One region of the Bacteroides sp. An279 genome, then DNA from elsewhere that is predicted to be linked to it. Evidence: riboswitches for the same ligand, from Rfam matches in the RefSeq annotation. Region 1 holds a riboswitch; the other holds the start of a gene.
What was found. Region 1 has a riboswitch for S-adenosylmethionine ahead of B5F78_RS15060 (NADAR family protein). Riboswitches for the same ligand answer to the same signal wherever they lie in the genome.

Region 1 (8,470 bases):
ACCAAACTGAAAAAATAGTAGTTATGGATAATCAGATTATTTGCCCTAATTGCGGTGCGCCCAATGAAAGCACGTCTACTTCGTGCCAATTTTGCGGTGCATCTTTGGTTGCAACGAAAAAAACAAAGAAGAAGAAAACGAAAAAAAGCGAACCTTCTCCTGAAGTTTCTGTCAGTGAAATAAAGGGAAAGCCTCAAATCAAATTTGATGAACGGATTTTTAGTTTAGAATATGACGAGTTCAATGACATAGCCGACCTTGAAATATCTTATCAAATAGGTCATTGTGATAGGATTAGTCAGTATAGAATTAGCTACTCTTTCACTCTTAACCAATTACGGATAAGAGGTATAAAAACCATTATTTCGGATGGAAAAAAATATGATTACTCTGATGATATGTATATAGGAACGGATAACCTTGATATTTTAGAGACATTTTGCAATTTAGATTGGAAGAACTGTAAAATAGATGAGGTTAAGGAAGGAAAGGAAATACTATTTGTCCTCATTTGTCAAGCATTCTATAATACGATTTTCGACCATTCAAAATATACGAATGCAACGGATAAACTATATGAATATTACCTTCAATGTATCGAACAGGAAAATAAAGAAAAGGAAGAAAAGTTCAGAGAGGAACGTAAAAAAGAATGTCTAAAATTTCTCATAAGTTTTGCAATTGTAATCTTTCTTTTTTTACTGTTTGTAGGGTTGCCTCTGTTTTTATCATCACTATTTGATTAATTCATAAGAGTATGGCAATAGTAGATGTAGTAAAATGGGAAGTAAACGACAAGGAGCTTGTTTATAAGTTCCCTTCGGAGCAAATCCGCTTAGGCTCTCAGTTAGTGGTCTATCCTGAACAGACGGCTATTTTTGTGAAGGGGGGCAAACTATATGATGAGTTTAGCAGTGGCACTTACACCATAAAGACAGAAAATATCCCCCTATTAGACAAGGTTGTAAACCTGCCTTTCGGAGGCGACTCTCCTTTCCAAGCGGAAGTATGGTTTGTGAATCAAATTTCATTGCTTGATTGCAAATGGGGTACGCAAACGCCATTGCAGATAGAAGACCCCAAATATGATGTTATTGTTCCAATCAGAGCTTACGGACAATATGGATTCAGAATAGAAAATCCAAGGACATTCCTTGAAAAGTTGGTCGGTAACATGTCTTCTTTCTCTGTGGATAAAGTCGTTTCATATTTCAGGGGTGTTATTCTATCTAAGTTGACCGTTATCATATATGACAAGCTGAAAGAAGAAGGTTTATCTGTGCTGAATATCAATTCTCAGGTAGAAGTTCTGTCAGAGTACGCAAAGGAATGTCTGAAAGAGGTCTTTCTGAGATATGGCATAGGCATAGAAATGTTCAATATCATATCCATTACTGTAAAAGAGGATGACCCAAGTTTCTTGAACTTGAAAGATGCCAAGGATGCAGCAGCAGAAATCAAGATTATGGGTGAGAAGAATTATAGACTTTCACGCTCCTTTGATGTTTTGGATGCAGCAGCAGAAAACGAGAGCGGAGGCGCAATGAATGCGGCACTTGGACTTGGCGCAGGTGTCGGAATAGGAGGCGCAGTCGGAACTATGGCTGCAAAGACATTCTCCAACGGCTTATCCCCTGATGATGTTCCTCCGTCATTGCCGAAAGCGATTGTCTATTACTTAGGCATTAACGGTAAATCTGTTGGGCCAATGGATTTTGATGCTATATGCCAAAAGTATTCTGCCAATGAAATCAATGCAGATACATTGGTTTGGAGAAAAGGCATGAAAGCGTGGGATAAAATCTGCAATGTGGAAGACTTTCAATCTTTGCTTAGCGAAGAATGTCCTCCACCGTTACCTACAATATAAAAGCATACGACAATGAAGAGAATAGTCCTATTTACTTGTGCAACACTACTTGTCGCCAACTTCTTGTTTGGCCTGTTACTCAGTAGTTATGAGTGGCTTAATGTGCTTCTCAGCAGTGGAATCATCATATTGTCAAGCACTTTTATGTTGCTGATTGGGATATTGCCATTAAAAGACGGCTTCAAATCATCTTTGTATGTGATATACCCTGCATTGGGATTCATAGAATTTATGCTATCCGCCTTTTCCCCTGACAGAATAAAGGATAATTGGGCAATGATAGCACTCATACTTCTTGTAGCTTTTCAAATAATATTCTTATTCATAACCAATATAATATCCAACAAAATTAAGTGAGCTATGGGCAAAGATAACTTAATGGGAGTGCTTGAAACGCAGGAATATATTTCAAGCGAAAGTCATGAATGGGACGTACCATTAGACGCAAAAGACAAAATTGAAAAGATGGTGCAAAAGTATAATGAGCGAGCCATAAAGAAAGGTTATGAAAGTTCTGTTTTCAAATTTGATGAAAACTCTCTAAAACTTAGGGGGAAATTTATACCCAAAGGTGAAAGCAAATCTTTTTTCGGCCAATTAAGGGACAATGCGAATAATGGAGATTTAAGTGAGGACATTCAGAGCATACTACGCTTATGCACCAAACTCTGCCCTTATTGCCACAGTCAAATGCCTGCACTTGCCAAAGAATGTGAGGTATGTGGCAAACAGTTTCTCCAAGATAAGAGCAAGGATGATATTGTTGCAGCAACTGAAGAAAAAGCACAGAATCCTATCCAACCAACGGAAACAGCGAATGAGATGGGCGTAAGATATGAATTGTTTGATGCCCGTACAACAATAGAATCACCTGACGGAGTATCATATTACGATACTATATTATCACACTTTAAAGAGTTTATCACTATGCAGAATACAGAGCCTAAGAATGAGGTAACATTCCTTATGGCATTGGATTTGGATAAGATAGACCCTGCTGATGAAGAGAAAATGACTGACGATGACCCGCGATTGGGGATAAATTCATTTGGTATATGTAATGTAGTATTCAGCAAATATAACAAATGGATGCCATTGTTTGAAGAGAAGGTGAACAGTGGTAAACCTCAAATTTTCATAATTATTAAGGATTGGCAAGCAGATTTGAATAAGGTCGCAAAATTTGCTACGGAAAAGAGTGTTTCATACGCCTTAGAAAAGGGATTGGATAGATACGACAAAGAATATGCAAGGATAGTCCTTTCGTTTGATGACGATACGAGAGCAGCAACAAATTTCTTGTGTAATGTGGCTACAGACATTCTATCAGTCCCTAAAGATGTGCCTGTTACAATAGATATAAATTCCTATCAAAGCAAGGCCAAGGCGCAAAAGGAATATAAGAAGAACAATACTTTTGGTGCTAAGGACTTTGCAAAGGGAACGATAGTATTATTAAAGGATAAGATTACAGGCAAATAAAATTTGAAGTCGGATATAATAAACAAGGATATATTTATGAATACCAAAGCGATTTGTCCGAATTGTGGTGCAGAAGGCACAGCAGGTAGATTCTGTGAGTATTGCGGAACTAAGATTCCTATGCCTAAACCTAAGCGTAAAAAGAAATCCCACAAAACAGAGTTGTCAACGGTAAGAATGGTCAACTTCACCATCAACCAAGATGATGCTATAAAAGCATTTTTGTGTCATTTATCTGATGTAGATAATTTGCCCAAAGACACATTTGACAGATTAACTATAGATGAAATTACGCCATATCTTGTTCCTACATATTTTTATCATTGTAACTTTGATGCTCCTTGGTCTTGTATAAAACTTGTGTATGAGAAATACAAAGTTGGCAATGAAACAAAAACAAGGACAAAGAGATATCTTATGAATGGAATAGCACAAAGAGGTTTTGATTATGTACTTCCATCTTGTAAAATAGAAGACATACCAACTGAACTATATACATTCATAAAAGATGAGAGGTCTAATTTAGCATACTATGATTTGTCTGACAATTATGAATTAGATGAAAAAGATAAGTCAATATTGGTGGAATCGTCCGATGATGACGAAAGTATGGTATTACGGAAAAGTGATTTCAATTCAATATTGGATCGTAGAGTATCTTCTGCCGTAAAAAGTCAAATTCCAAACGATTATGAAGATTTAAGCTATTCATATAGTTACAATAATAGTATTGGTAAAGAACTAATTTTACCTTTCTGGTTAATCAGATATACCTGCAAAGATGAAAAATTTTATTTTATTATTGATGGGATAAATAAAAATGATAGGATTAAAAGACCTGAGGATTCTATAAAGAAAGCTGAAATCAGCGCATTAAAAAAGCGAGAAGAGAATAAAGGATATATAAGTTGTTTTGCATCCCTTTTATGGCTTATATTCTTTTTGGGGTCTGTGCTTACAACATTATCTTTCTTTATTCATTGGGTTAAAAACTCAGATAATATAGGTACTGTAACAGCATTTCATTGTTTTGCCCTTGTTGGTATGATTATTTTTTACGTTTGGATGCATAAGGCAAGTAAAAAGGAACTTGATGCCAAAAACGTGGTACAATCAAATTTGTATTCAGCTTGGCTTCAGAGAAAAGAGTCATTGCTTGATGCATTAAATAGTAAAGACCTTAAGTTATCTGCTGAAACTACGAAGCAGTTAATTGATGAAACAAAAAAAAGAATTAAAGAAAAGAATCCTAATATAAAGCAAGAAGATAAAGAGAAATTATCCAAAGTTCCTACGATAGTAATAGAAATTTTAGGTTGGATTAGTCTTTTAGTTTATAGCATATTAGGATAATATGAATATTAAAAAAGGTACAACGCTTGGCAAATATTTTATCAAATAGAGAATAATTCGCATTAAAAATAGTATATTTGCAATCGTAAAGCATCAAGAGTACTTGAATGTACACCAACCGAGCCTTATATATTGTGGCCACGGTGGTAAAATGATGCGGATTGTTTAACAATTAAAAACAAACAATATGGATGACCGTAACATTACTGGTGGCAATCGCCACAACTCTTGCAATCAATCACTTTTTAATGATATAATGCTTGGCCGTACTGAAATGTACGATGCAAGCAAATTGAGCTGTTGGCCTTTTTGCAGGGCAACTGATGTGCGAGATGGAATACCTCTGAGCCTTGGTAATTTGTGCAAAGGCTATCCATTTGCCTTGAATGGGCATATTTTTCTTACCAGTGAAGCAGCTTATCTTTGTGGAGAGTTTTCCGATTCTTCATCAAAACAGTCTATACAGTACAGCCTCATGGAAGAGCCGAATGCTTTCTTGGCTAAGAAAGTAATCAAGCGCAAAAATCTTAAATATGTACGGCAAGACTGGGAGGAAATCCGTCTGCAATGGATGCTTTATGTGGTGTGGCAGAAGTGCATAGGAAATTCAAACTTTCGGAATTTGCTCCTTTCCATTCCTAACGATGTTGTTATTATAGAAGACAGCACAGCCAATCACGGAGCTACGTCATCTGTATGGGGCGCAAAAAATAAAGAGTTAAGGAATGTACGCAGAGCATTGAAGAAAGAGTTGATTGCTCACAATCCTACAATGAAGAAGAAAGATTTGAATAAGCTAATATCAGAACAATGTGGAAAAATAACGGATGTCGGTAACTTTGTCGGAGAAAACAATATGGGCAAGATTTTGAAAATGTGCCAAATCGCACTAAGAAACAATGTTATCCCACCCATTGACTATGACTTACTGAGAAAAAAGAAAATCTATCTCTTCGGAGAGTTGTTGACTTTTAACGGGGAGGACAGGTTATGGGAATAGAAACTTTCAAAATCAATACGCTGTACAGAGGAATTGCATTGGAGGGAAATTGCAGGATTATCCCTTATTCCACTTACTCTATCACAATGGAAAAGCCATGCAAAGGGTTATCCAAATCTGCTTATTTCCGTAATGGCTTTACAATGGAAAACATTATGGGTAGGATTAAGTGGGAACTTGGGCAACTCTATGAACAACATCAGAACATACTATATGGTTACGACAAGTATAAGAAGTTATGGACTGAATGGAAACAGTATGATTCGCAGTTGCAAGCGTCTATAGAAGAGTCCATTGCATTGAAAGAAGAGGCTGACGCTGAAACTTTAGCTTTCCTTGACTTCCATATCAGAATGCTGAAAAGGGATGGCATAGAACGCTTCTATGAGTTAATGGAAAAATACGGAATTAAGCCATTATCACTTTCTCCATCCGTTTTGGAAACATCAATCGGACTTATTGAAAAAGAATTTTGTAACCGAATGCTATGAAAGTATTATTGAAGAAAAGTACGGAAGATATGAATTGGGGTGGTGATGATTATGATATAATTTCACTTAACCCCATAAGCAAGGCTTTGACTGATTGCTATCTGCCTCTGTGGTCGCCTTCATCATTGAAAGCCCTACTATTGAAACGATTGGGGACACTAAAACGAATGTATCTTCATCTAAGAGTGGATTGTGAGAAAGATAGTTCCGTTGTGAAGTCCATCTCCTTAAAATGTGGTATGTTGGACGATGTGGAGCGGATGTATGATGACAACAAGGTCGATTGGGGCAAGATTAAGGGATGTTTGACTGAGTATTTCCTGAGCATAGGATATAAGAGCCTCCAATGTACGGATGATGAGGATATAGTGAACTTCATTCAGAGGCTCGAAAAGGATGTTCCGTTAGCAAAAGAATATTTCAAAGTGTTGTACAAATGCGATGAGAATATCGCCCGTATCGGATATTTCGGTGATAATGACAAATACGAGATGTATGTAAAGACAGACGATGAAGAAACTACGCCTCATTTCCATATTCGGGACACAGAAACGAAAGGCGGAAAGTTTGAAACGTGTGTCTGTTTGGAAACGAACTGTTATTGTTTGCACGGGACGTACAAGGACGTGCTTACGCCTGAGCATCAAGCTATGCTGATGGACTTTATGGAAGGTTTGTCACGACATAAACAACACACCTTGTCGTTGGTGTGCAATTATGAATGGGCAGTAGATATGTGGAATCTCAATAATGAGGCAACACAAGTGACTTTGAGATATGGTAGCAAAAATAAGGTGATTATACCCGATTACGGCAAGATGACCCTTTAAAATATTACGGATATGGAAGAGAATAACATCATCATAGAGAACGGTATACGGTTGCAGGACGGCAATGTGATTCGAGGCTATCCTAAGCAGGATGCCATCGTGGAACTATGTAAGAAAACACCTATGCTTGACACTACAGAAGAGTATTTAAGCATTGGGAAAAAACCTGCAAAGCCCAAGCCGACGGATGAGAAAGAGAGTAACTTGCAGAAACTATTTACAGACAATTCTTTCCTCATCTTGGCCAATCGGAAACGGATTCTCAATGACAGTAGGATGTTGCTTACGCCTGTTACAGTCAGGAACGGTTTAGCCTATACAGGAGCATTCTCAACAGCCACATTAGGCGTATATATTGAATGGTGGCATAATTGCCCTTATTCAGTCCTATTTGGTGAAAAAGATGATACAATGTCTTTGATATGGTATTTGTCAGGTTCGCCGTTAAGTGGTGGAAACCTTTGCTCAATGGTTACTGAAGATGGTAAGGCAGAAACAGTGAGAGTTCATTTCTTCAGAAAGTTATGGCCAAAATTTACTGATATATTGGCTGACTACCACGATGCGAAGGAACTCTATCAAGCCTATACACTGCCTGAAGTCATAGATATATTGAAGCGTGAAACGACAAAGGAATTCTATACGGAAAGCATAAAGGAGTTTCGTTATCAAGCCAAAGTCAATTTACTTAATGCACAACTAAGAGATTGGGAGGAAAACTATGAAAGTCTAAAGGAAAAATGTGACAAGTATGAAAAAGAATGGCATTTCGCCCTTTTTCAACTGAAAAAGGATGAAATAGTAGCTTTCCATAAAGAGTACAGCATTAGAAAAGAAAATTTTCAAAACAGGAAAGAAGAACTTGCCAAAGAGAATCAGGAACTAAAAAGAAAATTACACCAGAAAGAGTTGACAAACAAGGAGTATCAACCCTTGTTAAGCGCAAATAAGAAAGAAATAGAACAGTTGAAATGGGAATTGGATGAGTATGCTAACGAATCTATCTCTACGCTGATTCCAAAGTTGGCAAAAGGGTCGATAGGATTGTCTTTTGGAGATTTGGATAAAATCTTATCTGAAATAGCTGAGTTTGTAAAATCCTCATCCTTATAAAAACGAAATAGAATGCTTATATACGAATGATATATATTCAACTTTTTGTATAACATATAATTCAAAATCAGATGAGCATATTAGAAATTTATTTACTTGGTGTAGTTGCAGCAGCTGTGCATATTATTTGGTTTGAGTATCAGTTCGACCACAACAAACAGCTATCAAACGTTACAAAGAAAGAGTGGCTTCAAGATGCTGCTATCTCTTTATTCTCGTGGGTAGCTTTTGTCTTGGCCATCATTGTTACCATTTGGCGATTTAATGGTGGCAAGCCGAAGAATAGTTAGAAAAGAGAGACCTGAGTATATCGTATTTTTCTGCCACTTCC
Region 2 (13,290 bases), on a different contig from region 1:
AAGGTTCGGTGAACTGGACAAAAAGGTCTTCGTCAGTATGAAGAATGGATATACAGCCAAAGAGGTGGCTGACATGTACGGATTTACGGAAGCCACCGTCAGGAAAAAAGTGTGCGTGATGACAAAGGAAGTACGTCTGAAACTGTGTGAGGCCGGATATGTGTCCGCCATCCTTTCGTGTGTCAGTCATCCAGAACATGCCGCTTTGATTATCATGTCCAGTTCCGTCATTCATAAATCCCTGACCATTCCAAATTATTGAAATAGTAACTGTATTCGCAGTTTCCTTTCCACCTGCTTAAAGGCACGTACATGCTCAGTCCGCTGAAATGTTCCTGACTGATGGATAACTTGTTGATGAACTGCGGCGTGGCCGCCTTGTAAACGACGGTGCGGCGCAACTGCGCGTCGAACTCGTCCGTCCGCCCTTCCACAACGGTGTGGACTATATCGCCCATGTCGAAAAACACGTTGGGCACGTTGTCCGTGTGGTACGCCTGCAAGACAGACGTGTCCAGAGCCTCCATGTCGTGCAACCTACCTTGCAGGACGTTCCGGGTGGCAGTGAAAAGTCCGCCAAGTTCGGCGGCATCCACCAGCGCGATTGTGGCCGAGCGCAGTATGTCGTGCCCCATACTGTTGTAGTGGCCGTAATAGGCGACGCAGGCCTGTTCCAAATCCTCCACGCCGCCAAACAGGTACGGAAGCACCTTCGCATAAGGGATGCCCGAAGCGTCATAGTCGGCTTCCGCAAGTACCTCGGTGGGTGAAGCTATCAGATAGTCCGCCTTGTTGCGCATTTCATACAGCCCTTCTATACACCCCATCAGGCATACATCAAACCAGATATATTCCGCCACATCATCGGGGAGGGCATCCGCCAATGCATCGATTTCCATCACGCCGGACGAGGAGTCATTCCCTGGATGGTTGTCGATGCCGATGTAGCGTGTGCGCGGGAATCCGTCAACCGCATTCCCCCTCGTGCCTTGCGGCACAAGATCGGAATCGTAACCACCTGGCAGCCAACCCATCGAATGCGACCAAAGCACCAGTCCGAAACGGTCGGACGGAACAAGCTCCTTGGCCTCGCTTATCACCCGCGCCAGCGTTTCCGGATTGGCGGAGTTCTCCTCCGCATACGACTTCAGCGGGACTTCCCCGCCTTGCTGCGTGATACTGAACAGGCGCGGCGTTTCACCTTCCCTGTCCACATAGACCACCGCCGTGCCCGCACTGCGCCGTGCGCCCTGCCTAAGCTGCGAGATGGTATAGTCCACTTCAGAGTCCATCGAGTTGTCGGCGGCCATATACACCAGCGTGGTATAGGACACAGGGTCGGGCGGTACGATTATTTCCTCGTCCTCCGAACAGGATGCCAGCGGCAAAAGAAGGCAGTAGCCCAAAGCCGCACGGAAAAACTTGCGCTTGTTCATATTCCTCTTCCGGTTTAATTTGCCAAAGGTAACGGTTTGATATGACAACGGGGTTACAATGGCGAAAAAAAAGCGGACGGCGGGCCCGGTATATCACCGTCCTTGCCGTCCTCCCGTCACATTTTCACGCCCCGGTATTCCTTGTGTCCGGGAATATCCGGCCTGCCTATTATAATATGGTCACGGATATAGTCACGGGCTGCATCGTCCGGCTTCGGCACGTTCTCCGCTTTCGGTACCGCCTGACCGCCTTGTTCCTGCCCCTGACTTGGCGTTTCCTCATGCTTGGGTGCCAGTTCCAGCTGTATTTTGCGGTCGAGGGCGGCAAGCTCGGACTTCAACTGCTTCAATTCGTCCTCCTTTTTCCATGTCTTGCCCGCTATCTCCTGCAACTGCGGTATCTCGCGTTCCAGCACTTGGTTCTTTTCCTCGTACTGCTTGATGATGGCGGGGATGCGCTCCAACGCATTGAGGAAGTTCACTGCGGCAGCGTGGGTGTCTGCCATCGCCAGATGGCCGTTGTTGTACTTGTACTTATAATGCCCCTCGATGACAAAACGGTTGTCGATGGTCTCGCGCCCGTCGCAAATCATCCGCTCGCTGACTACTTTGATGGGGAAGCCGTACAGCTCGCCGATTTGCAGGTACTGCCCGCCAGTCGTGGCATTCTTGGCTATCTCCTGCAACTTCCTGCCGATGGCTTTCTCATCAGCGGAAACCACCCCGTAAATCCGTATCGGGTTGAGCCGGTTGTCGTCCTTTCCGGTCTTGGCGGCAGCGGTGAACTTCTCCCAGTCTTCCGTCATGGCGGCGATGACGGTTTTGTTGTCATTCAGCTCCTTTGTCTTGCCCTCCAATTTCCATTCCGAATCGCGCTTTCCCCTGTTGAACGACTTGCGTTCGCCCTCTAATGAGGCTATCTTCTTTTCGAGCTTCGCCTTGTCAAGCAAATCCGTGTTGCCGGACAGTATCGCCATATACTCCGAGAAATTCATGCCCGACTTCTCGTCCATCGCCCCCTCGTCGATGGTTCGTGCGCCCAACGCGCCGCTTTTCAGCTGACTGATGAACGTCTGCTTGCAATGCAGCAGGTTGAACTTGTACGAGTCCAGCGACTTCTCCACCGCATAGATGATGACATCCACCTTGTTGTCCGCATAGAGCTTGGCAATCTCGTTGCCCTTTCTGACCGCCCGGCCGTCACGCTGTTGCAGGTCGGACGGACGCCAGGGACAATCTAAATGATGGATGGCTACAGCCCTTCGCTGGGCGTTCACGCCCGTGCCGAGCATACTGGTAGAGCCGAACAGCACACGTACACGACCCTCGTTCATCGCCTCTATCACCGCTTTCCGCGCCTTCTCGTTCTTGCACTCCTGAATGAAGCGGATTTCATGGGCGGGTATGCCGTAGTCCTCTACTAATTTGCGCTTGATTTCGGTATAGACGCTCCAGCCGCCACCGGGCTGGTACGTGCCCAAATCCGAAAAGACGAACTGCGTCCCCTTGTGCGCGTCATACTTGCGGTAATACTCCGCTATCATCTTGGCGCAATGGCTCGCCTTGTTGTCGGGGTGTTCCTCGTAATCCGGGTCAATCATGCGCATGTCCAGTGCCATCTTCCTTGCGTAGTCCGTGGCGATGAGCATCTTCGCCTTTTCCTCCGTTTCAGACAGTGGCGGTCTGCCCAGAATGGTCGCGTCGCCCGACTTGGCGAACTGCATCAGCTTTTCGATAAACACCTCCTGGTCGGGCGTGGGCGGTATGTGGTGCAGTATCTCGTTCTTCTTCGGACGGTCCACGCCCACGTCCTCCGCCGTGCGGTAGTCGGTTATCTCGTTGTAGAACGCCGCCAGCTTGTTCTGAAAATACAAATCGTTGTATTCCGCAAAACGTTTTTTCAAGTCATTCTTTGTAATTTCAAGCTTTCCCATTTTTTACCAAGCGTTGTTGCGGATTGCCTTATTTAATCATAAGTAGAGAAATATGTCTGTAAAAAGAGAACGGATAACCTCCACAAAGGTTTCCCATGCGAAGAGGCATGTCATCCCTCTCGTCTGTAGACTTATGGAAAGCCCAACAGTCCAGCTTGCTGGCATCGTACGTTTCCATATGTCCCAACACAAAATATTTAAAAAGTGATTGGTAAAAAGAGAATTCGGGGCGGTTTTCCCCCGTGATTGTAAAATCATCCATATTGTTTATATTTTGATTATTAGACAAATCCACATCGTCTTACCACCGTGGTTACAATATCGGAACTCGGTTGGTGCGTACTTAAACGGCTCTTGATGTTTCGGTTACAAATATAAGGTCGTGAAAGGTCGGTTTGCAAATTTTACAGGATAATTTGTGTTAATAGCCTTTTTCATGACAGTCCCACTTTTAGTCGGCTTCTATGAAATTTTTGTTAATCGCATCTTGTTCCCATATAAACAGATAAAAAATGCCTACTTTTGTTTCATTCATTAATGAACAAGTAATATAGGGAGTATATATGACGAAAGATAGATTTGAAGAAGCCTTGGACTATATCTGCCACTATGATTATGTGTCAGAATTGAAAAATATCACACCAAAGGTAACAAAGGACTTTGTGGAAGTGTCTTTGTCGCTTGTCACATCTGATGACGAAATTGACTATGGCGAATATCCTTGCAAAAAGAGCATGACGAGGCTATTCCACAAAGAATTATATCCCATATTGGTGAATGATGGTTTCCTCGACGAGAAGGGGAAGGCATCGGACGAAGTCGCCGAAGCAAAAGCGTGGAAAGTTTACTTGTGTTTGACAGACGGAGATGATGTCTATGCCAGCATTCATCTCTTTGACTATACAGAAGAAGGTGTGAAGCTTGTCGGTGAATCAGCCAATTATAAATAAGCCTTGGCTCATTGTGCCCTTATGCCCTTATGAAAGGTTTAGGGGATATGCATAACTGGGGTCTGTGGGTATCTTCCGGCACCGCGATAGCAACTTTTACTCAGATTAGGTATGGCGAATTGTCCAACTTTCATCTCATACTTCCATTGAATATTTCAATGATGATAATTCACTTATCTTCTCGGCTGTGGTGGACGGAGTGGAAACAGAAACAATCGAGGTTCCACTGGAGACCATGAATGTGGTTCAGAACAGAGGGCGGTATAATAAGGTTTCTGAGTTCCATGATGAAATTCTGAGGGTGAAGAATAAGGACATGCCTCTTATTGCAAAACGTATGTGCGCATAAGGTGAGAATTGAATCTTAGATATGGTTTAAAAGTAATAATGTTACATTGTAACGTAATTACTTTCTTACGTAATTACATAATAACTGTAATCCGTTGTAAGTGAGTGTAAAATATTTCCTCCCCACCCTATCTAAGGATTAAGCTGTAATCCGCCTGTTTCCTTCTTTGGGACTACACTTGTCTAAAGGAATAAAACTTCCGGCTTTCAAATTCAGCACCTCACACTACATACTCAAGATCATCTGGTGAGATATGCAGTTTGGCAATTTGCAGCAGCTCGGTTTTAACCCACCCTGGAAATGACCCGGTGCCTTCAGGCACCAGGAGAAAGCGGAGTCTCGAAAGTGCGTCTTTTTATGTGGCTGAAGCCTTTCCGTCTTTTGTTGTCTTCTTCCATTTTTCGGTGTGTGTAGCACAGACCTTTTTCCCTCTTCCTCCAGTGTCGTATCTGGCGGCTGACATAGGTCGGTTACCGCTCCGGTTTCACAGCCGTCCTTCCGGCAATATCCCTTCTTTTATTAGGATACACCCTTCCTTCTTTTTCCGTTGACGGCAGCCTCCTTCCCCCAGCTTCAACAGCCGGCTGATGTATGCCCCTTCACCTACACTGACCCCGGGCAGCATGGACATCGAAGCACGCTTGCTGCAAATTCCAAACCGGCAGTTGCTTCATCACGGAACCTGTACGGATGAGATACTTTTTCAGATGAATTTCCGGAGAAGTCAAATCATATTTCCTTGTGCAAATTTATGGAACAGCATCCACTTTTTCCCGAAAGTGTCGGTGGACGATTCGCAAATACCGGCTTAGCCTATTAACTCAGAATCTTCCTTTTTCCGCACGCACAAAAAGAGTATTCAGCGATTAATCATTTGCTGCCATCTTACCCCAAAAAATATAAGAATCTTCCTTTTTCTGTTGTTCATAAAAAGAGTATTCGTACATTTTTTCATGGTTACCACAGAGTCTGTTCCTTATAGTAGCACCGTAAAAATGATTAATTAACTTCTAAAATTCATGCATTATGAAAAAGATTGAAAACTCATTCGTGGTATCAGGTTTCGTTGCTAATGAAGCACAGGTTCGTAACTTTGAGACAGCAAGCGTAGCACGCTTCTCGATAGCTGTCAGCAGGTCAGAAAAGAAAGGTGAAGTGACCACCTATACATCAGCCTTCCTCGCTGTCGAAGCCTGGCGCAAGAACGAGGCCGCCGATTCGTTTGACCGGATAAAGAAGGGTGAACATCTCACAGTGAAGGGATATTTCAAACCGGAAGAGTGGACTGACAGTGCGACCGGTCAGAAGCGCAACCGTATAGTCATGTCAGCCGTCGAGTTTTATCCGACCCCCGAGAAGGAGGAAGAGGCGAAACCGGCTCCATCGGAGAAGAAACCGAAAAGGACGAAGAAGACAGTATCCTAATAGAAAAGAAAAGTGTGGCTTCGGCCACCTTTTTTTACGCCCTTTCGAGGATTTGTCTTGCGTACACGCAGTTCTCTTACTCCCACCGCCCTATTAAGGTATGTCCGGGTTGCCTTTGCCATCTGGTGTCTATTGGTATAGACGCTTCTGGCAGAGGCAGCGGACATCCGTTCTGTTGTATAGTCCAAGACTCTGTTTTCGACCATACACATCACTTATTACTCACCCATTGCGCACCGTGCCGGCATCCTGGGGCATAACGGCTATGCTGATATGCTCCGTATGTTGGCATGGTGCGATACACAAGGTAAGGGAAACCTTGTAGGTCTTTCTTGCATATATGCAGTTCTCTTACTCCCACCACCCCATTAAGGTATCGGCTGTATTCCTACCCTATCCGGCACTTGTCAGTCTGCTCACAGGCTTACAGACAGGCAAGAGACGGGTAGGAAAAGCTACACATATCCAATCCGCATCATGCTCCGATACGGAGCTAAGGCTATGCCTTAACAACCTTTATCTCCCACCTGATATACGAATTGACATAATATGAGTGCCCGGTACAGCCGCATTGCCTACCCGAAGCGAAGCACCGTAAACGGATCTTCGCCATGCAACAGACAGCTTGTGTCTGTTCCGGTGTACATGCTGCACACCTTTTTCATTGTCCATTCCTTTCCCTGGTCTTTCTCCGGTCATCCTGCTTCCCATATCTGTGTCCTTCACCCCATCAGAGAGCCTTTCTTTTTGTACGGCAAAGGTATATGGGTGTGGTGGAAATGAAAGAGTTCCGGCTTCCAGCCTTTGCCCTGAAAAAAATAACGATGTTGTCTGCGCCTGCCCCAACATTTTTTTCGTTCAAAACTTTTCTAATTCCACTCGCCCAAACCTCGATAAGCCGTAAAAAAAAGGCTCAAACTCAGATGGGGAATGATTCTCTAAAAAAAAAGTCAGCGGATTCAAAAGACAAGGGAAAGGAAACTTTCTGAAAAAAAGGTCTAAATCTCGCTGAAGAATAATTCGATGTTTAACTCATTAAAATTCAAGCGATATGGCAGTAGTTCAGTTCATCATTTCAATCATTGTTTTTATCTGTTCGGCAGCGATGGTGCTGGCTTCCCTCTTTGTGCATCCCAACACGAATATAGTAGCCATTGCCCTATTGTCACTCATATTCCTTGGGTGCATCCATTTAGTAAAAATCAGTTACAAAGAACTTAAATCAGAATAATTATGAAAGGAACAGAACACTTCAAGCAGACCATAAAGGCATTTTTGGACAACAAGGCAGCAAACGATGAATTGTTTGCACAGAGTTATAACAAGCCACACAAGAACCTCGATGCTTGCGTTACCTATGTGCTTAATTGGGTACAAGGAACCGGATGTTGTGGTTTTTCAGACGAGGAAATTTATGGCAGATGTATTCACTACTTCGATGAAGACCATATCGACATTGGCAAGGAAATTCAATGTAATGTTGTAGTTAATCATCATGTTGAACTGACAGATGAAGAAAAGGCTGAAGCCCGACAGAAAGCCATCCGTCAGTATCAGGAAGAGGAAATTCAGAAGATGAAGAACCGCAACAAAAAGGCTAAGCCTACATCAACCCAGACAAACGCAGCACCAACCTTATTCGATTTTTGATATGAGACCAACCAATAACATACAAAGGGAGATAGTTTCACTTTCAAAGAAAATGAAACCAATCACAGAGAGACAAGAGCAGTATGCTTACAGACATTGTTTTGAACCTTTCGCCAAGAGAACGGCGAAAGGTATCTATACCTGTTGCGATTGTGCCCATACATGGCAGGACACACTTTCCTATATTCCAGTTAATGTGACTTGCCCACATTGCGGAAGAAAGCTCAAAGTACGTTCAGACAGGACGAAGGTATATAACCTTAAAAGTTATTACACCGTAATAACCGCAGTCAAGGACTACCAGGTATTAAGGCACTTTGTTGTCTTTGCCGATTTCAGAATAGGAAGACCGGCACAATATTCAATAAGGGAAGTTGTTCAGAGATGGCTGACACCCAAAGGAAAGACAAATACTTTGGCACTCAAGAGAAATATGTGTTCCTTCTATTATGATAGTTGGAACTTCTGTAGTGATATGGAGTTGCGCAGCTGTTCGGATAACTTTGTATATGATATTAATGCAGTATCCACCTATCCAAGAATAAAGGTTACTGAAACCATAAAAAGAAACGGCTATCAGGGAAAAACTTACGACCTTTCCCACTATACTGTTTTCAAGGCTATACTTTCCGATAATAGGAAAGAGACCCTTCTCAAATGTGGACAGATTTCCCTTTTCAAACATTTTGCCGACAAGGATAGCATTTCGGATGATATTTGGAAATCCATCAGAGTTGCCATCCGTCACAAGTATGATATTACAGATGTAGGTTTATGGTGTGACTATATCAGATTGCTTCTTCATTTCGGCAAGGACACCTCAAACCCTCATTACGTTTGTCCTTCAAATCTGCATCAGGAACATGACAGGCTAAGCCGTAAGAAACATGAAGAAGCTGCAAGGGAGCAGATAAGGGAGAAGAAAAGAAGAGCCATTCAGCATGAGAAACTATATAGGGAAGCGAAGGCAAAATTCTTCGGTCTTATTATCAGCGAAGGCAATATTCAGATAAGGGTTCTTGAAAGTGTTCATGAGTTTATCGAAGAAGGAGAGTTTATGAAACATTGCGTATTCTCAAACGAGTACTTCAAGAATGAAAAATCCCTAATCCTATCTGCTATGGTTGACGGAGTAAAAACAGAAACTATCGAAATTTGTCTTGATACAATGAAGGTGGTACAATGCAGAGGACATCATAATATGAACTCAGAATATCACGATGACATACTAAGAGTGATGAACAAGAACATTCCTCTAATCGCTAAACGGATGTGCAGTTGAGCCTAACTTAGTTAGGCTTAATTTATTATAATTTTTAAGTAATTATGTAACACTATAACATAATTACTTAATTACGTAATTACATAAGTAATTGTGTATATATTGAATTAATCTTTCCTCCACCCACACTATTGCTAAGGAATAAGCTTATAATCTGCATATTCATCCCAGTCCAAGGCTTGCGCTTTGGACTGGGCAGAACACACAGACTGGCAAACGGGACAAGTCAGCCATGCCGATCCATCGCTTGCTTCCGGAACGTCATGCCTGACATATCCTCTGTATATTTGCCGCAGCTTCACGTTGTTTCTCCCACCGGAAAGAAAGCCCGGCATCACGGATGCCGGGACAGAGGAGTCTCGAAAGGGCATCTTTTAAGGTTGTGGCTGAAGCCTTTCCGTATTCAAATCTTCTTGGACTTTCCGTCTTACGCCACACCTGTAACTCTCCCTCCACCGGTGCTGCATAGCTCGGCTACCTTAATCCTTCAACGCACCTGTCTCCTGCCACTCTTTCGGGAAACAACAGTCATTGACTCTTATGCACCCTTTTCCCTTACGTTGGTACTGCTGTTGCTCATTCATGCTGCCTCGACAGCCGGCCGGTCATGTACCGCACCTCCCCCAATTCATTATCGTAAGACTGCTTCGAAAAGCACGCTTGCTGTAAGTTCAAATCGGTCTGAGCATCATGCACTACACCGTTGCGAACCTCAATCTTTCCAAATGAATTTCCGGCGAAGTCAAATCATATTTCCTTGGTGCAAAGTTATGGAACAGCTTCCACTTTTTTCCGAAAGTGTCGGTGGACGATTCGCAAATACCGGCTCTGCCTATTTACGCCAGAATCTTCCTTTTTCTGATACTCACAAAAAGAGTATTCAGGGATAAATTATCTGCTGCCATCTTATCCAATAAAAAATTTAAGAATCTTCCTTTTTCTGCAAGCACAAAAAGAGTATTCGTACATTTTTTCATGGCTACCACAGAGTCTGTTCCTTATTGAAGCACCGTAAAAATGATTAATTAACTTCTAAAATTCATTCCATATGAAAAAGATTGAAAATACTTTCGCAGTGACTGGTTACGTAGCAAATGATGCTCAGGTGAACAATTTTGATACAGCAAGCGTTGCACGCTTCTCTATCGCAGTCAACCGACCTGAAAAGAAGGGGAAGGAAACTACCTACACTTCAGCTTTCATGGCTATCGAGGCTTGGCGCAAGAATGAGGCGGCCACAGCATTCGACATCATCAAGAAGGGTGCACTTCTAACAGTCAAAGGGTACTTCAAACCCGAAGAGTGGACTGACAAGGAGACAGGTCAGAAGCGTAACAGAATTACAATGGTAGCCGTCGAGTTCTATCTCGCCCCTGACAAGGTGGAGGAAGAGAAACTGGCTAAGGCTTCCAACAAGACGAAAAGAACCAAGAAGGAAACTTCAAAATAGAAAAGAGTGGCTTCGGCCACCCTTTTTTTATGCCCTTTCGAGGAGTTTATTTGCGTTCACGCAGTTCTCTTACTCCCACCGCCCCATTAAGGTATTCACTGTTCCTTGACCTTCCTTTGCTGAAGCGCACTCAGGCGGCGTAACTGCTCATGCGGTACACTCTCTCACCCATCGCCATGACTCCAGGTTCGTTCCCTTCCCTCATTGTAAACCCGTATGTCACACCATCCCTGATGCCTGGGGTACAACGGCTGCACTGTTGCACTCCGTCATCTGGTATGGCGTGTACTCTTGAACCATAGGTAAGGCAGAGCCTTGGCATACCGATAGCTTGCAAAGCAGCCAACCCTCCACCCTACTTAGGTTGTCGCTACAGCTCCTTATCTACCCAGGATATAATCGGTATAAATTCTTTTTCGATTGTCTTTCATTGGTCTTTTCTGCTGGCCGCTTCCTCATTTATCGGTGTTTCCCCATCTAAGAGCCTTTCTTTTTATACGGCAAAGGTATATGGGTGTTGTGGAAATGAAAGAGTTCCGGCATTCTGCCTTTGCCCTGAAAAAAATAACGATGTTGTCTGCGCCTGCCCCAACATTTTTTTCGTTCAAAACTTTTCTAATTCCACTCTCCCGTACCTCAATAAGCCGTAAAAAAAGGCTCAAACTCAGGTGGGGAATGATTCTCAATAAAAAAAAGTCAGCGGACAAAAGACCAAACCAAGACAAAGGTTTAAAAAAGGTCTAAATCTAGCTGAAGAATAATTCAAGTTTAACCATCTAATAATAAGCGATATGGCAACTACGTTCGGAAAATATCCCAGTTTAGACAGACAATGGAATAAGATGATGTTTTCTTTTTATCCTTATTTGTCAACAAAGAATAGAAACGCAACTCAGGAAGAGTGGAAAATAAGAAGGCTTATTTGGGACTTTAAAGATGGGAAAGCATTTTCGTACGTAGCTTATTTGGTTGCAAACAAGCTCATTCAACTTTATGGGACAGAGACAAAAAACATTGTCTCTGCTTGTGTTCCGGCTTCGAGTACAGAAAAGAATGAAAAGAGATACAAATGCTTTTCTTCTATGGTTTGCCAACTTAGCGGGATGGATAACGCTTACGACCATATTAAAGTTAAAGGAGAAAAATCTGCCGAGCATGATAATGTAGATAAGAGCACCATTCATAATAAACAGGAAATAGAGTTCGACCAAGATTTTTTCAAAGGAAAAAAAGTGATAGTGTTTGATGATATTCTTACAAAGGGATTCGCTTACGCGATATTTGCCAATAAAATTGAAAAATTGGGTGCAGAAGTTTTAGGCGGACTTTTTATAGGTAAAACAGTTTATACAAATTAGATGAGAGCAATAGAAACATATAAAACAATAAAAACAGGTCTCTTCCAAGATGAGACCTTGTTTTTATATTGTTATATAGCACATAACGGACTCAAATACGAGACAACGGGTGCCACCCTTGATATATGCAGAAAATCACGGGATATATGGCTCAGCCATCTGTCCGCCTCTTTTACCGGACACCGCCAAGTTATTAGCTGTAGGCAGACCGCTGAAAGGGTGAAGGATGCAATCAGATATTGTTATAAGAACGGCATCAGATTCTTTTATGCGGGTGGTGCTGTAGGCTTCGATACCATAGCAGCTGAAGCTGTTCTAAGCCTTAAAGAAGAACTTACAGACATTGTTCTTATTATTGTTGTGCCCTTCCCCGGACAAGACAAATACTTCAAGATGGAGAATAAGAAGAGATATATGAATATTTTCAATCGGGCAGACGAAGTAGTAACTGTGTCCGGCTCATTCTCAAATATAGCTTACTTAAAGCGTAATGATTACATGATTTCGCACTCATGTCAGTTGATAGCATATTGGGATGGAAAGTCCTTGGGTGGTACATCATATACGGTGAGAAAGGCACTTGATAAGAAATTGCCCATTTATAACTTATATAAAAATAGATTATAGATGGCACAACTACTTTTTCATACAAAAAGTAGCAAAAAGACACATCGGAATTACTAAATAGTTATCTTTGCATCTATAAGTATTTAATATTCTGAAATTTAATTATGCGTGAAAAGGATTTACTTAAAATTGCATTGCAAGGTGATTTCAATGTCATCAAAATATCCAAGACCGAGGAAGGTGTCTACATACTTAAACGAATGTCTGCTATTCAAACACCCGGTTGGCGCACCGTTGAAAAATCCTCTGAATTCTCAGATATCGAGTTTAGTATATCCCTTATGCGCCATTCTTGTAAATATATTCTCAATGCAAGTGAACGAATAAAGTTATCTGACTTAACAAACCTTACTGATGCAGGTTTTCAGATGATACGAATATCACCGTCAAATAAACTTGTAATAAAAAAGTTCAACCCATTAACTAATTCATGGGTTAAGCTCTCTTCTTTCCCGAAAGTAACATTAAGGGATAATTTCCTCATGGAGATTCTATACGGTAACCGTACAATTCTTATTGATTGATTTCAATATGAAAAAATAGAAAAGACCGCCTTTAGTCAGCGGTCTTTTCTATAGTCGATGCTTTCAGATCATCATTCCAGTCCTTTTTTTGTGGAAACTCAGTATTTTGAACCCGGTAAGCTGTATTTTTTAATACCTCATTATCCATTTGCTCTACATCATGCTGCATACCTCTCAGGTTATTGTCAAGCCATAACGTGTATTTGTAGCCCTGCTTGTCATTATCGAAGATAGTATGAAGTGACTTCACTTCATTCTTGCTGAGAATGATACGGAGCAATTGCATTTGCCCTTCGGTGAGTGTA

Region 2: it holds a riboswitch for S-adenosylmethionine, as region 1 does, so the genes downstream of both, B5F78_RS11665 (hypothetical protein) here and B5F78_RS15060 (NADAR family protein) in region 1, are expected to answer to the same signal.

Annotation. Positions count from the first base shown of each region.
Region 1 is NZ_NFJA01000119.1:1,059-9,528, forward strand. It holds gene B5F78_RS15030 (WG repeat-containing protein) at 1-18, shown strand, start outside; gene B5F78_RS15035 (zinc-ribbon domain-containing protein) at 24-746, shown strand; gene B5F78_RS15040 (SPFH domain-containing protein) at 758-1,870, shown strand; gene B5F78_RS16920 (hypothetical protein) at 1,957-2,160, opposite strand; gene B5F78_RS15050 (hypothetical protein) at 2,231-3,352, shown strand; gene B5F78_RS15055 (zinc ribbon domain-containing protein) at 3,389-4,705, shown strand; SAM-I-IV-variant riboswitch at 4,791-4,895, shown strand; gene B5F78_RS15060 (NADAR family protein) at 4,893-5,705, shown strand; gene B5F78_RS15065 (hypothetical protein) at 5,696-6,196, shown strand; gene B5F78_RS15070 (hypothetical protein) at 6,193-7,026, shown strand; gene B5F78_RS15075 (hypothetical protein) at 7,039-8,139, shown strand; gene B5F78_RS15080 (hypothetical protein) at 8,211-8,429, shown strand.
Region 2 is NZ_NFJA01000066.1:6,852-20,141, reverse strand. It holds gene B5F78_RS11680 (RNA polymerase sigma factor) at 1-262, shown strand, start outside; gene B5F78_RS11675 (clostripain-related cysteine peptidase) at 228-1,484, opposite strand; partial or broken gene B5F78_RS11670 (helicase-related protein) at 1,553-3,295, opposite strand; gene B5F78_RS11665 (hypothetical protein) at 3,399-3,632, opposite strand; SAM-I-IV-variant riboswitch at 3,631-3,736, opposite strand; gene B5F78_RS11660 (hypothetical protein) at 3,934-4,320, shown strand; gene B5F78_RS17275 (hypothetical protein) at 5,154-5,300, opposite strand; gene B5F78_RS11650 (single-stranded DNA-binding protein) at 5,696-6,094, shown strand; gene B5F78_RS11635 (PcfK-like family protein) at 7,328-7,744, shown strand; gene B5F78_RS11630 (PcfJ domain-containing protein) at 7,746-9,026, shown strand; gene B5F78_RS11625 (single-stranded DNA-binding protein) at 10,075-10,476, shown strand; gene B5F78_RS16870 (hypothetical protein) at 10,607-10,822, opposite strand; gene B5F78_RS11615 (phosphoribosyltransferase) at 11,268-11,834, shown strand; gene B5F78_RS11610 (SLOG family protein) at 11,835-12,461, shown strand; gene B5F78_RS11605 (hypothetical protein) at 12,566-12,985, shown strand; gene B5F78_RS11600 (toprim domain-containing protein) at 13,017-13,290, opposite strand, start outside.